Regions from separate parts of the Thermatribacter velox genome, predicted to be linked through region 1. Evidence: riboswitches for the same ligand, from Rfam matches in the RefSeq annotation. Region 1 holds a riboswitch; each other region holds the start of a gene.
What was found. Region 1 has a riboswitch for cobalamin ahead of QBE54_RS00250 (ABC transporter substrate-binding protein). Riboswitches for the same ligand answer to the same signal wherever they lie in the genome.
Positions count from the first base shown of each region.

Region 2: another riboswitch for cobalamin. It lies ahead of QBE54_RS10360 (ECF transporter S component); the one in region 1 lies ahead of QBE54_RS00250 (ABC transporter substrate-binding protein).
Region 3: another riboswitch for cobalamin. It lies ahead of QBE54_RS09170 (sirohydrochlorin cobaltochelatase); the one in region 1 lies ahead of QBE54_RS00250 (ABC transporter substrate-binding protein).

Region 1 is NZ_CP121689.1:46,532-51,599, reverse strand. It holds gene QBE54_RS00270 (carbohydrate ABC transporter permease) at 1-184, shown strand, start outside; gene QBE54_RS00265 (carbohydrate ABC transporter permease) at 198-1,046, shown strand; gene QBE54_RS00260 (YjbQ family protein) at 1,088-1,477, shown strand; gene QBE54_RS00255 (DUF401 family protein) at 1,624-2,697, shown strand; cobalamin riboswitch at 2,732-2,914, shown strand; gene QBE54_RS00250 (ABC transporter substrate-binding protein) at 3,004-3,960, shown strand; gene QBE54_RS00245 (FecCD family ABC transporter permease) at 3,902-4,978, shown strand; gene QBE54_RS00240 (ABC transporter ATP-binding protein) at 4,971-5,068, shown strand, end outside.
Region 2 is NZ_CP121689.1:2,063,530-2,068,597, reverse strand. It holds gene QBE54_RS10375 (NAD-dependent epimerase/dehydratase family protein) at 1-558, shown strand, start outside; gene QBE54_RS10370 (zinc-dependent alcohol dehydrogenase family protein) at 527-1,534, shown strand; gene QBE54_RS10365 (hypothetical protein) at 1,531-2,265, opposite strand; gene QBE54_RS10360 (ECF transporter S component) at 2,262-2,744, opposite strand; cobalamin riboswitch at 2,826-3,015, opposite strand; gene QBE54_RS10355 (glycosyltransferase) at 3,540-5,068, shown strand, end outside.
Region 3 is NZ_CP121689.1:1,852,249-1,857,316, forward strand. It holds gene QBE54_RS09160 (ABC transporter ATP-binding protein) at 1-556, opposite strand, end outside; gene QBE54_RS09165 (FecCD family ABC transporter permease) at 546-1,592, opposite strand; gene QBE54_RS09170 (sirohydrochlorin cobaltochelatase) at 1,599-2,492, opposite strand; cobalamin riboswitch at 2,558-2,728, opposite strand; gene QBE54_RS09175 (nitrilase-related carbon-nitrogen hydrolase) at 2,786-3,589, shown strand; gene nrdR (transcriptional regulator NrdR) at 3,749-4,216, shown strand; gene QBE54_RS09185 (ribonucleoside triphosphate reductase) at 4,220-5,068, shown strand, end outside.

The DNA.
Region 1 (5,068 bases):
GACCTTTGGAGGACCGGGTTCAGCGACTCATTCCTACAGTTTTTATATTTATAAAGTAGGCATATCATTCGGATGGGACATTGGCTATGCCTCAGCCCTGAGCGTAATCCTTTTGATTGTAGTATCGCTTTTGACCAACCTCCTGATTCGCTTCCTGCGACTCAGAGAAGTGCTGGGACTCTGAAGGAGGAAAGACAATGAGGTGGCTCTGGAAAATTGCAAGAGCAGTGTTGGTAATCATAACCCTTTTCTTCTTTCTCTTCCCCGTATACTGGCTGGCAACCACAGCTTTCAAAAGGAGCGAAGACTGGTTTACCTGGCCTCCTTCCTTTTTCCCTCGCTACTGGACGGTGGGAAATTTCCTGGGTCTTGAAGGAGGATTTTTTGGGAGTGTTACCACAGCCATCTCCACCATCACCCCTTATCTCAGAAACAGCACCATAGTAGCGCTTTTTGTGGCTCTCATCTCAACCGTAGTGGCTGCACTTGCCGCCTACGCCATATCTCGCTTCAAAATAGGTGGAATGGGTTTTGTGTCCTGGATTATCTCCATCAGGATGTTACCACCAATCGCTGCAGCGTTGCCCCTTTACGTTATTTTCAGCAAACTGCATCTTGTGAACACCTGGTGGGCACTCATTCTATCTCATCTGGTATTCACCACTCCTTTCAGTACCTGGGTGTTGATAACCTTTTTCAACGAAATTCCCCGAGAACTTGATGAAGCAGCCTATGTGGACGGAGCAGGCATATGGCAAAGTTTTACCCGAGTAAGCCTGCCTCTCGCTGCTCCAGGTTTAGCTGCGGTAGCCACTCTGTCTTTTATCCAGAGCTGGGGAGAATTTCTGATGGCCCTGGTCCTCACCACCAGCAAGGACGCCCAAACCCTTCCCATCTATCTGGGACGCTTTATAACCGGGTGGCGTATTGCCTGGGGGCCTCTCGCTGCAGCCGGGCTCATCACCATGATTCCAGTAATCGTTTTCTCCCTTCTCATGCAACGCTACCTGATACGGGGCTTGACGTTCGGTGCAGTAAAAGGCTAATTTATATAGCACCAAAAAACCAAAAAGGGAGGGAAGTCGACTTGTTTAAAAACATAGTGCTTACCACCCGACAAAGAGAGGAAACCATAGACGTAACCCCCCTGATTGAAGAAGTGGTTCGAGAAAGTGGCTCTAAGGAAGCAGGAGTGTTCGTTTATGTCCCCCATAGCGATGCAGCAATTAACATTCAGGGAATTGCCCAAAGCCCTTCCTCCTCCAATCCTCCCCTGAACAGATTACTAAAGAAAGTCCTGGAAGAGGGCCAGGACTTTCAGACTCCTGAAGTGGGTGCTGCTTTTGTAGCTCCAACTGAAGTACTTATTGCCTTGGAGGGAAAACTCATGCTCGGCGAAGGACAACGCATCTATTTTTACGAATTCAATGGCCCCCGCCAGTGTAATCTCTACGTTCTGGTTATCCCCTCTGCCTGAAACACAAAAAGCGGAAAAATGCTGGCAGCGCTGAAAATAATTTGCATCTTTGTAGTTGTTCTTTTTTGCTCCAGAAGAAAATCAGTTTGGGATGGTCGCTCCTGGGTGTTTCTCTTTTTCTGCTGATTTTTTCGGGTTTTAACCCTTTGGGCTGGTGGAGGGTTGTTTCCTCCACCTTCTGGCCCAACCCTGACAACCTGGCACTGCTTTTAAGCGTTATTTTTGTAACCCTACTTGGAGGTACCCTGGCTCACAGCGGAGAACTCGATGTGTTAACCCGCTCAGTCCAGAAAGTACTCAAAAGACCTGAGCTGGCCGGGGTTATCCTTCCTTCCTTGGTGGGCATTTTACCCATGCCAGGTGGAGCTCTTTTCTCAGCCCCCTTAGTAAAAACAGCAGCTACACCTTACACCCAGGATGGAGATATATTGGCCTTTGCCAATTACTGGTTCCGTCACATATGGGAATTTTTTCTACCGCTTTATCCGGGAGTTTTGCTTGCTGCTTCCGTATCGGGCCTACCCGCTACCTGGATTATGGCCCACCATTTCCCTTTCTTCCTGATAGCAGCGGGAGCGGGCTGGCTCGCGGTAAAACGCCACCTTCAAATCCCCCTGCCCGAAAAAACTCGTCGATTTGCTCCGGATATGAAAAACTTGCTTTTTGTGCTTTTGCCTTTCATGGTGCCCGTAGCCAGCGTGCTTCTCGGCATTCCCGTCTGGATAGGAGCCATCCTGGGAATAGCCACTTTTTCAATAACCAAACGCCTCCCTTTAAAAACCCTTGGAAAATTTCTTGCCAGAAGCTTTCCCTGGGCAATACTTTTTGATGTAATTGGCGTACTGATTTTCAAAAACATACTCCTTGCAAATCAGGACATCGATAAAATGGCCAGTTTTCTAATTAGCAAAGATGTCCCGCTTCTTTTGCTGGGCATGTTGCTCCCCATGGTTACCGGCCTGCTTACTGGCTTAACTGCTGCTTTTGTGGGTATTGCCTTTCCTATGGTCCTTTCTTTTTTCAACGCCCAAACGCTCCCCAGTGTTTTTCCGATTCTCTACCTGAGTGGTTTTTCCGGGGTTTTGCTTTCACCCATGCACCTTTGCTTCATCTTCTCCTGTCGCTTTTTCGAAGCAAGTTTCAAGAAAGTCTACCGCCTGCTTATCCCGGCAACCTTGATGCTTTTCGCTTGGGGAATCATCTGGCTTATGATTTCCTAAAAAACTCTTTTTTTCTTTTGTGGTATAATGTAATTCAGCGTTGAGAGTTCTGGGTGGCTTTCTGCCTTAAAAGGGAAACCGGTGTGAATCCGGTGCGGTCCCGCCACTGTAACCGGGGAGCCTGCCGCAAAAAAGCCACTGGCCTGCAAAGGCTGGGAAGGTGCGGTAAGGCAAGGATCCGGGAGCCAGGAGACCTGCCCAGGACGTTCCCAACCACTCTTCGCGGAAAGAGGAGGTGGGATAATCAAGTGAAAGCCCTCCCTCTCCCCCTCCTCCTTCCCTAAAAGCGAGAAAGGGGGATTAACGGTGTACAAACGGTTAAAAATTTTTACCGTCTTTTTTGCGCTTTCTGTCCTGCTTTTTGCAAACATTGCATTTGGGCTCAGTGTAACCGATGACCGGGGACAGCAGGTTGAACTTGCTCAGCCACCAGCAAGGATTGTCTCTCTTGCTCCCTCCTGCACTGAGATGCTTTTCGCCCTCTCTTTATCTCAAAAAATAGTGGGCGTGACTACCTATTGCAACTTTCCTCAAGAAGCATTGAACAAAGAAAAAGTGGGCACCATAACCGAAGTGGAACTCGAAAAACTACTCTCTTTGCAACCCGACTTAGTGGTGGCATCTTCCTTGAATCCCCAGGAATTGCTTACCAGGCTGGAAGAATTGGGAATTGCGGTATACCTGGTTAATCCCCAAAACATGGAAGAAATCCTCTCTGACCTGGAAAAATTAGCCAAAATATGTGGCGTGGAAGAAAAAGGGGAAGCATTGGTACATAGCCTTAGAGAGCGCATAAAAAGGGTGGAAGAAAAAACAGCTGGAATGACGGAAGTCCAAAAACCTCTGGTGTTCCACCTGATTTGGCACCAACCTATCTGGACAGCGGGCAAAGGTACCTTCATTGATGAACTCATCGAAAAAGCGGGTGGCAAAAACGCTGCTTCAGACCTTGAGGGCTATGTAAGTATTGAGTTAGAAGAGCTCCTGCGTCGCAATCCAGATATTATAACGGTGGTAGAAAATCATGGAGATGCCCAGAACCTTCCCTATCAATTCCTCCTGCAGGATCAGCGCCTGCAAACCCTAAAAGCGGTCAAAGAGGGGAGAGTAGCCCGGGTAGATAGCGACATCGTTTCCCGCCCTGGACCGAGAATAGTCCAGGCACTGGAAATATTCGCAAAGATAATTCACCCTGAAATATTTGGTGAGTATCGTTTTGAAGACTACGAAATTCAATCCCAGACAGCAACCCAAGATAACTGAGCCGAGCAACACGACCAAAAGGTCATCCCAAAAGGTTTTCCTCTGGGAAGGAGGTCTAATAGTCGGCCTCCTTCTGAGTTTTCTTTTAGCACTTTCTTTTGGAAGAGGTCGCTTCCAAAGCGGTGACTTCTGGGCAATTTTTCACTGGCAGGACATCTCCCCCCTTCAGAAAACCATCCTTTTTCAGGTTAGGATGCCCAGAGTAACTCTCGCCACCCTGGTAGGAGGCGGTCTTTCCATATCCGGAGCAGTGCTGCAGGGTCTTTTCCGCAACCCCCTGGTCGACCCCTACGTTCTGGGAATCAGTTCCGGAGCTTCCTTTGGAGCAGTGCTGGCCATTCTCAAAAAATGGAATTTTGGTCTTTACGCAGTGCCTTTTTCGGCTTTCTCCTTTGCGCTTTTAACCACTTTTCTGGTGTTTTCACTCGGGCAGGTAAACCGGAAAACCCCGCTTGAGACTCTGCTTCTTTCCGGCGTCGCTGTGGGTTTTTTCTTCTCGGCTCTGGTTTCGCTTTCCATGTTTTTTGCCGGTCATGATTTGCATCAGATTGTCTTCTGGCTAATGGGTGGCCTTTGGAACCGGAGTTGGAGGGAAGTAAAAATGGTTTTGCCATTTTTGAGTGCGGGAATACCCTTCATGCTCGCTTTCCACAGAGAACTGAACATCATGCTGCTTGGTGAAAAAACAGCAGAAAGCATGGGGGTGGATATCGAGCGGGTGAAAAGGTGGCTGGTTTTCGCTTGTTCCCTGGTGGTGGCAAGCTGTGTGGCAGCAAGTGGCGTAATCGGGTTTGTGGGGTTAATAGTTCCTCACATAATGCGCCTGCTATTTGGCCAGAATCACCGCCTGCTCCTTCCTTTTTCCTTCCTGAGCGGAGGAATCATACTGCTTTGGGCTGATACCGCTGCCAGAAGCATCCTTAATCCCGTGGAGCTTCCAGTAGGAATTATCACCAGTTTGCTGGGAGCTCCCTTTTTTATCTACCTTCTTCGCAAAAGGAAGAAACTCCATGGGTGAATACCTTAAAGCCAAAGAGCTTTCTTTCTACTACGGCTCCCTGCCTGCAGTCCGCAGGGTGAACTTTGGAATAGAGCGAGGAGCTTTTGT
Region 2 (5,068 bases), 250 kb from region 1:
CCGGTAAAAGAAAGTGCTGCTACCTCTCCGCTTTCTCCCTACGGTGTGGCTAAAAGAAGTGTAGAAATGTACCTTGAGTATTATCACCGGGTGTGGGGGCTTGAGTACGTTGCCCTGCGCTATGGTAACGTCTATGGTCCGCGTCAAGACCCTCAGGGTGAAGCTGGGGTGGTAGCTATTTTTTGCGGAAGGATTCTTCGGGGGAAACCCTGTGTTGTTTTCGGTGATGGGAGAAAAACTCGAGATTACGTGTATGTGGAAGATGTGGCCCGGGCCAATCTGCTTGCCGTCTTCGCACCTTCGGGCGTCTACAATATTGGAACTGGCAGAGAAACCAGCGTTTTGGAGCTTGTGGAGTTGCTTGAGAAAATTTCGGGTCGAAAGGTGGAGGTTGTTTTCGAAAAAGAACGCAAAGGGGAAATCAACCACATTGCGCTTTCTTGTGAGAAAGCGCGAAGGATTCTGGGCTGGGTGCCAGAGGTAGACCTTTGGGAAGGGTTAAAGAAAACTTTCAACTTTTTCCAAGGTGAGATGTGCAATGCGGGCCATGGTTCTTGAGCGAACGGCTCCGGTAGAGACTTCTCCACTGCTCCTCAAGGAAGTTGCGCTTCAAGGAGTAGAGGACGATGAAGTTTTGATAAAAGTCGCTGCCTGTGGAGTGTGCCATACCGATTTACACATCGTGGAGGGCGAACTTCCTCCCCATAAACTCCCGCTTGTTCCTGGCCACCAGATTGTGGGAAAAGTGGTTGAAAGAGGAAAGAAAGTAAACAACCTTGAGGTAGGTCAGAGGGTTGGTGTACCTTGGATAAACCAGGTGTGCGGGGTATGCCGCTTTTGCAGACAGGGTATGGAAAATCTCTGTGAAAATGCGTTGTTTACTGGTTATGACCTGGACGGGGGTTACGCCGAGTTTGCAATTTTTAGAGAGGAAGCCGCGTATCCGATTCCTGAAGGGTATGAAGATGTGGAATTTGCTCCTCTTCTTTGTGGTGGAGTTATTGGTTATCGAGCTTATCGGCAAAGCAAAGTAAAGGAAGGCGAGATACTGGGACTTTTTGGGTTTGGTTCTTCAGCGCACTTAGTTGCCCAGATGGCACTTTTTGAAGGTGTTCGGGTATTTGTCTTTACCCGTTCTCCGGAACACCAGAAGCTCGCTCGAGAGCTTGGTGCCTCTTTTGTGGGTCGGGCTGAGGATGTACCGCCTGAAAAGCTTGATGCAGCAATCATTTTCGCTCCCGCCGGGCATCTGGTGAAGGTGGCCCTTGAATACCTCTGTCCGGGGGGACGGGTGATAACAGCAGGTATTTATTCCACTCCAATTCCAGAGCTTCCTTATGACTTGGTTTATAAAGAGCGCTGTATACAGAGCGTGGCAAATAGCACCAGAAAGGACGTACAGGAGCTTATTGAACTTTCCAGAAGGCTGCATTTCAAAACACAAATTGAAGTGTTCCCGCTTGAAGAAGCCAATCGAGCGCTTTTGTTGCTCAAGGAGAGCAAAATCCGTGCCTCTGCAGTGCTTTCAATTTAGGTCTTTCTGAGTTTTCCTAATCGAAAAAGTGGTTTTTTTGAAACCTTGTGTATTTTTTTTTCCTCTTCCCAAGTGGTGAAAAGAAGTGCCGTTGCGGGGCCGCAGCTTTTGTAAAGTGGAAGCGGGAAGGGGTTTTCAATCTCTACGGTGAGTCCGGTGCTTTGCAGAAATGTCGTTAGTTCCCAGAACACTCCCTTGGACCCCACCGGGATGATGTCTCCACACAACACGCTTTCTCGCAGAGCAATGATGTCGGAAGGACCAGCAATTTCATTTTGCTTTGCAAGCACTTCTTCTCCAACCGCAGGGCTTCCCAAGAGGAACACGTTAAGACCTTCGCAGCTTTTTTCAAAAATTAGCTCCTCATGGTTTACCATGCCAATCACGGTTACGCCCAGGCCAGTTTGATGGGTGGGGAAGTTCTTTTCTGAAGAGACCACGAAAGGAAGGGGGCTGAGGCCACAAGCCTCAAGCTCCCCCTTGATGCCCGATAACGCTTGTTCGATAAAGGGATAGGGTTCAGTGGAAAGAGTTAACGAAAAAGCAATGGGATTTCCTCCTAAACTCAGGATTTCAGAAAGAGCGACCCGGAAAGTATATTTTGCACAGGTTGCAACCTCTGCTTTTACAAAATCCATGCTTTTGGGGCCTATACCACCTAAGGAGTCGCAGGCAACAAGCATGAGTTCCTTTTCGTTTATTTTGATAAATACCGCATCGCGTCTATTCATCGCTTCTTGAGCATTTCAAAAATTAAGGAGGCAAGGATTATATTCACTGCTGATGCCACAAGCAGAGAAACCACAATCCCGGTAAAAAATCCCCACCCAAAGACTGGAACAAGAGTAGCTGGTGCCAAAACACCATTAAGAAAGACACCACAAGCTATACCCAGAATACGGTTTTTCTGATAGAGCAGCCTGAAAAGTACACATATAACCGCCATCTCGCAGGCAATGAGAAGATGCACTGGCAAACCCAGAGGAAATCCCACGTTGAGCGAGGTGAGAATATGGCCCAAAAACCCAATAACTGCTCCTTCTGGATACCCCAGAAGAATTGCTCCCAAAAATCCAGGAAGAGAGTCGAGAGCAACTGTTCCGGTTGGTGAGGGTATTTTGAGGTAAGAGCCCACCACAGAAAGAGCAATCAGGGTCGCTGTAATAGTCAAGCGTGCTACAGTTGACTGAGCATAGGCTGATTTGGACATGGTATAACCTCCTTTATTTTGCTTATTAAAAATAAAGTCCCCGACCCAAAGCATGCTTTGAGCCGAGGACTTTGCCTTCATCCTCGCCCATCCTTTCGTGGCAGGTCTTCTGGCTTGAGGGCTTCAGCCTACTCGGTGCGCCTTCCCAGCTTATTCAGCCAGTGGCTTTTTACACCTTTCGCTCCCTCTCACAGCGGCGGGTCCGCACCGGACTTGCACCGGTTTCCCTTTTCAGCTCCCCGAAGGAGCAACCACGAAGGGTTGAGCCAGTATTCACTTTCTGAGTGTATGATAGCAAAGAGTAGAGAATTTTCAAGAGTTAGGTGCTTTGGGTGGAGAATTATTTTCTTTACTGTTTTCACCATAGAGCGAACCTCTCCGCAGGTTTTTCTTTGTTACAAGTACGCGCAGTTTTTTCTGATTTTGATTCGTGTTGGGCTGAGACCGGATTATTTATTATTTCAAAGACTTCTTTTTTGCAGTGAAGCTCTTTCAAATAAATTTTTGGGAAAGGAAGCAAAAATCTTCACAAGGAAGTAACATCAGGACATCTAAGGATTTTGGCACTTTTTTGAATTTTGAGTGCTTTGGCAAGCTTTTTTATCTCGAAAAAAGCAAAAGTTCGGAGGGTTATTGTCGGTGCGGGAAATAATCAAGGATTTCGTTCGGGTTATAGTGCCTCTTTTGCCTTTTCAGGAACCCATTTATGAATTTGGTTCGCTCCAGGTGGCGGGTCAGGAAGGATTCGCTGATTTGTGACCTTTCTTTCCAGGGAAGCAATATGTGGGTTGCGATATGCGTCCGGGACCTGGTGTTGATTGTATTTTGAATCTTCATAATATTGAGCTTCCCGATGGTGCGGTAGGAACAGTTTTGGTGATGGATACGCTTGAACATGTTGAATTTGTGCGCAGGGCAATGGATGAAGTATACCGAATTTTAAAGCCAGGTGGGTTCGTGGTAATCAGCTCAGTGATGAATTTTCCAATTCATGATTATCCTTTTGATTACTGGCGCTTTACGCCGGAGGGGTTCAAAAGTTTACTGCAAAAATTTGGTTATCGCTTTGTGGAGTGGGTGGGACACCCCCGTTTTCCCCATACGGTGGTTGGGGTTGGATGCAAGGGAGAGCTTGAGCGCTCAACACAGATGGTTTTTGAGAGAGAGGTTACCCGCTGGAAGGAGCGCTGGAGTTTGTCTGTTGCGACCAATCCAGTTGTTGCAGAGAAAAGGAGAGAACCAGCTGGTTATTACTCATATTCAAGACCTGAGGTGCGCAATCTTATCATGCCTGGATGCCGTAAGGTGCTGGATGTGGGTTGTGGTGAGGGGAATCTCGGGAAAACTCTGAAAGAAGAAAGAGATTGCGAAGTCTGGGGTGTGGAAATTAACCCCCGGGTTGCAGAAGTGGCCTCTGGTAATCTCGATAAAGTCATAGTTGGCGACTACGAAAAGATAGTGGAGGACTTGCCTTCTGATTATTTTGATTGTGTGATTTTTGCGGATGTTTTGGAACATTTTGTTGATCCCTGGGAAGCACTCAAAAAAACCAAAAGGATTTTAAGGAATGGTGGTCAAATTGTGGCAAGCGTTCCCAACGTGCGCCATTGGAGTGTAATCAAGACTCTTCTTGAGGGAAAGTGGGAGTACCAAGAAGCCGGCATCCTGGATCGTACTCATTTGCGTTTCTTTACTGCATCTTCCCTGGTGAGGATGTTTAAAGAAATTGGCTTTAACATAGAAGGGCTGTACACTACTTCGCTTCGTGGAGAAGAAATTCCTGCTGGTTTGATTGGGGATCTAAAAAAATGGGGGTTGAGTCCTCAAAACCTTCAGGAGGAAAGCAGGGTATATCAGTATTTAGTTTCTGCGACTAAAAGGGATTTACCTCGGCTTACTTCTATCATCATCCTCACCCGCAACAACCTCGAATATACTCGGAAGTGTCTGGACAGCATACGCGAATATACTCCAGAACCTCATGAAATCATTGTTGTGGACAATGGGTCAACTGATGGGACAGTGGAATATCTCAGAGAGCAACCCGATGTGAAACTCATCGAAAACGGCTTTAACCTGGGGTTTGCACTGGGCAACAACCGGGGGCTTCTTGAGGCGAAAGGTGATTATGTGGTATTTCTCAATAACGATGTGGTAGTAACTGAAGGATGGCTAAAAAGACTTATTGCTTGTGCCGAATCTGATCCACGTGTGGGTATTGTTGGCCCGCGCTCCAACTACGTAGCTGGACAACAGATGGTTAGAGACATTCCCTATGGAGACGACCTGGAAGCAATGCAGGAATTTGCGCGGAACTGGAGCCA
Region 3 (5,068 bases), 460 kb from region 1:
GAAGCCGAGCTTTCTTCAAAAAATTGAGTGTAGAAGCAACATCGATGTTGGAAACCGGCTCATCCAGAAGAAGAACCGGTGTTTCTCTCACCAAAGCTCTCACAAAGGCCACCTTCTGAGACTCTCCGCCGCTCAGAGCAGTCACCGGAGAATCTGCAAGATGGAGAATGCCCCCTTCATCAAGGTAATGTTTGGTCAAACGATGATCTTCCTCAGAGTAGGCCCACCTTCCCGAGGAAAAGGGAAACCTACCAGTAAGAACTGTGTAATAAACCGTGTAAGGAAAACGTACAAAAAAATCTTGAGGAACCAGAGCCACATGGCGAGCCACTTCTCGTAAAGATATCTTTCTCATCTTTTTCCCACAAAGTATAACTTCTCCCTCTTGAGGCACGAGGAGACCAGAAATTAAAGACAACAAAGTACTTTTGCCCGAACCATTGGGACCGAGCAAAGCATAGAAAACTCCTCCTGTAAGGCGTAGAGAAATTTCCTTAAACACCCATCCCTCCCCGTATGAAAAAGAAACCTTATGCAGTTCCACTTCAACTTTCACTTCGTCCCTCACGCCAGGAAACTCGTTTAATGAAAAGATAAAAGAAAAAGGGACCACCAATGAGCGTAGTCCAAACACCAACCGGTATCTCTACTCCAAAATAAACTCGAATAAGGTTATCCGAAACCAAAAGTAACAGCGCACCTCCCAGAGCCGAAAGCGGCAAAAGATAAAGGTGAAGCGGACCAAAAGCGATTCGAAAAATATGGGGCACCACCAGACCCACAAAAGCAATTATGCCTCCTACCGACACTGCTGCAGCAGTGCCCAAAGTAGCCACGATCAAAAGCAAAAGGCGAAAAGTCTCAGTAGCCACTCCAGATTGACGGGCTACTTTCTCCCCAAGACACAAAACGTCCAGCGCCTTGGCTGAAAAAACACCCACCATAATTATTCCCACTGCAAAAGGCCAAAGCCACATCACCTCTTTGAGGTGAATACCCACCAGGGTACCCATTAGCCAAAAAACCAGACTTCCCACTTCCTCACCAAAAAGATGCTTCATGAAACTTACTCCCGCAGAAAAAACTGAACTCACTATAATCCCCGCTAAAACCAGACTTTCAGTTCGAAAACTACCCCTTCTCCCGCTCATAAAAAGAACCAGCAAAAGCGAAGCAAGACCGCCCAAAAAAGCAGGAAAAATAGGGTTAGACAATCCCAGATACAGTGCACAGGCTCCCCCAAAAGCAGCTCCCCCAGAAACCCCAAGAGTGTAGGGGCTGGCCAGGGGATTCAAAAGTAAAGCCTGGAAGATACAACCTGCACAACCCAGAATCAATCCAATCAAAAGAGCACCTAAAATACGGGGCAAACGTATATAGAGCACCACATCATGCCACATTTCCTGAGCGGTATCTCTCCCCAAAATAATTTTCCAAACCTCCACTAAGGGAACCTCCACAAAACCTTTGCCTACAAAATAAAGAACACCAAAGAGTAAAACCGCCCCAAGAATGAGGATGCAGGACCAGGCGAGAGACTCTCGCCTGGTCCTGCCTGGCAACTGTCTTCTACGCCCTGCTACGTAAGACATAAAGCTTTAGAGCTTTTCGACGACTTCTTTCGCGCGTTCCACAAAAATCCTGGCAAAAGCATCATATTCCCCCAATCCCTTTAAAACGGTTGACACCAAAAAACCTCGCTGCTTAAGCTGCACTTTCCAGGAATCGCTATGCTCTCCAGCCAAATCATTCAGAGCATGATCGCCAGCAACCAGCATAAAAGGCGCAAGAACTACTTTCTTTACCTTTTGTGCTTCAAGTTCCGTTACCACATCTTCGAAAGAGGGGAAACCCTCTACTGTACCCAGGAAAACATTTTCTCCGAATTCCTTCTGCAACATGAGATACAACATAGAATAAGCAGCCCCTCCAGAATGTTCGCTTCCATGACCCATCAGAACCAACGCCGTTCCTTCCTTAGAGAGGGTTGGAGCAAATATTTCCCGCAAAGCCTGGACAACCTCTTCATAATCAGAGGGATGCTCCAGTAGAGGTCTTCCTAAATAAAGCTCTTCAAAAACCGGTCTCCCATATATATCTTTCATCGCAGAAAAAGCTTGGCAAACGCTTGCTACATAGTCGTAAGTAATCCCTGGAATTACGAAAAGAGGCTGTACCGCAACTTTGTTAAATCCTTCGTCTGCAAGTTTAGCCAGCGCGGTAACGGGACTGTCAATTTTCTGTCCCTTTTTCTCAAGAGCTTTACGTACCATAGAGGAAGCATAAGCAAGGCGCACTTCCAGCCCTGGAAACTCCTTCCTGGCAAGCTCAAAAACATTCTTAATAGCGGAAGAAGCGTCCTCATAAGAAGTGCCAAAAGCAACAAGTAACAACGCTTTCTTATCTTCTCTGGACATTCCAGAGCTTACCCCAACCAACAAACACAAAACCAGCACAATACTTAAAACAATCACCAGAGACCTTCTGAACATACCAATTCCCCCTTTCATGGTTTTTGAAAAAACGAAAATTCGCCCTCTGAACCTCGCAGAGGCCGAAAAAACTTCGTTTCTCAGGCCGGTCTTCTGGCTTGAGGGCTTCAGCCTACTCGGTGCGCCTTCCCAGCTTTTCAGCCAGTGGCTTTGTGCACCTTTCGTTCCCTCTCACAGCGGCGGGTCCGCACCGGATTTGCACCGGTTTCCCGAACACCTGAGAAAATCGCTACTATTCACTTTTAAAATTTTCCGCTATATTATAGCAAAGTTGGTTTCTAAAACAATAGGACATGCAAAATATTCGGATAGGAATAGCTCAAATTGAAAATTTACTAAACGACGAAGCCGCTCTGAACTTGCACCGCCAAATGGTTTACGGAGCTCAAGCAGCTGGTGTGGAAATTCTCTGCTTCCCAGAGCTTTCCCTACATGGATACTCCTTGAATCCAGTCACCATTCGACCCTGTGGCCCGAACAGCCCTCTGCTGCAGTCAGTTCAGAAGCTATCCCGGGAAACCAGGATTACCGTCCTGGCTGGCTTCATCGAACAGGATAAATCTGGAAACCTCTTCATAGCCCACGGCATCTTTTTCCCCTGGGGCGAAAGAAAAGTTTACCGAAAAACCCACTTAAGCGCGAAAGAAAAACGCCTTTTCCATCCGGGCAATGAACTCCCCGTTTTCGAACACCCCGAAGTTTGTTTTGGCATCGCTTTGTGCGTGGAATGGCACCTGCCAGAAGTTATAGCTACCCTGAAAAGCAAGGGCGCAGAAATAATATTTGGACCTCATGCCACACCTTTCCCGCGAAACAATCTCTGGAATAAATACTTGCCAGCCCGCGCTTATGACTATCGGGTATTCATAGCCTGTTGCAACCTGTGGTTCCCCAAAAAAGAGAAATCTGGTGGAGGCTTGATAGTCATTAATCCCCGAGGCGATGTGTTAAGGGAACTGTATCTTCCAGGAAATCAGTTAGCGGTTTTCGAATTTTCGAAAGCAGAAATCAAACGCTATCATCATCCCAAAGCTGAAAACTCTATGCAACATATCCTCTTCCAGGACTTGCGCCGCCCTGAACTTTATCGAACTTGAAAAATCGCAAACACCCTTGACGACTCATACTCCTTGAATTCGAAAAAACAAATTATTTCGCAAAAAAATTTTCTCCATCAGCGATTGACTTTCCAAAATGTGGAGTTATACTATATATGGATGTTTTAAATTGCATTAATCCTACATATTGGGGTTATCATGCATTGTCCTTACTGTGGTGAGCCAGATTCACGGGTAATCGATACCAGAGTTGTTGAAAACGGATATGGCGTGCGCAGACGTAGAGAGTGCCAGAGTTGCCACCGTCGTTTCACAACCTATGAGCGTTGTGAACGGGAACCTTTAGTAGTGATTAAAAAAAGCGGCAACCGGCAGTTGTTCGACCGTAAAAAAATTCTCAATGGGCTTTTAAAAGCCTGTGAGAAAAGACCCGTGTCCACGGAAACTTTAGAGGCCGTAGCCAGCGAAGTCGAGAAAGAGCTCCAGGAAGAGGGCTTTGAAGAGGTACCTTCTTCATATATTGGGGAAAAGGTTATGGAAAAATTGAAAAAAATTGACCAGGTAGCTTACGTACGCTTTGCTTCGGTCTACCGTGAGTTTCGCGATGTAGACCAGTTCATAGAAATCTTAGGCTCTCTGGTTAAGGAAAAGGAAAAGGGGGTTTAAAAAATGGAAGAAACTTATGATCTACTCGCTCCCCGAAAAGTTCAAAAGAGGGACGGGAGAATCGTGCCTTTTGATAGGTATCGCATCGAGCGAGCTATTTACAAAGCTTTTCAGGCTGTGGGAGAAGAAACAGCAAGTGTTCCTGAAGAGCTGAGCAAAATTGTAACCACTAAATTGTTTGAAAAGTTCGGTCCAGATGCAACGGTGAACATCGAAACCATCCAGGACTTTGTTGAGGAAACATTAATCGAAAATGGTTTTTCCAAAGTAGCCAAGGCCTACATTCTCTACCGTCGCAAACGTCAGGAGCTAAGAGAAGCTCTTCAGGCAAGGGTGGATATAGAAAAAATCGTTCAGGAATATCTTCTGCAAGCGGACTGGCGCACCCAGGAAAACTCCAACACTACCTACTCTTACCCGGGCCTGGTGTTGCACGTTGCGGGTTCTGTAATGGCTAACTACACTTTAAACCGCATTTATCCCGATGAAGTCCGGGAAGCACACACTAACGCTGATATTCACATTCACGACCTCTCTTACGGATTAACGGCATATTGTGCGGGATGGTCACTGGAGCAGTTAATCCGTGAAGGGTTTGGAGGGGTAAAAGACAAAATCGCTGCCGGACCAGCCAAGCACCTCTCCGCCTTGACCGGGCAAATGGTGAACTTCCTGGGCACTATGCAAATGGAATTTGCAGGAGCCCAGGCCTTTAACTCAGTCGATACCTACCTTGCTCCTTTTGTACGTTTCGATCGGCTTAATTATCGGATGGTTAAACAACTCATTCAGCAGATGGTCTTTGCCATGAACGTGCCTTCCCGCTGGGGAAGCCAGGCACCATTCATTAAC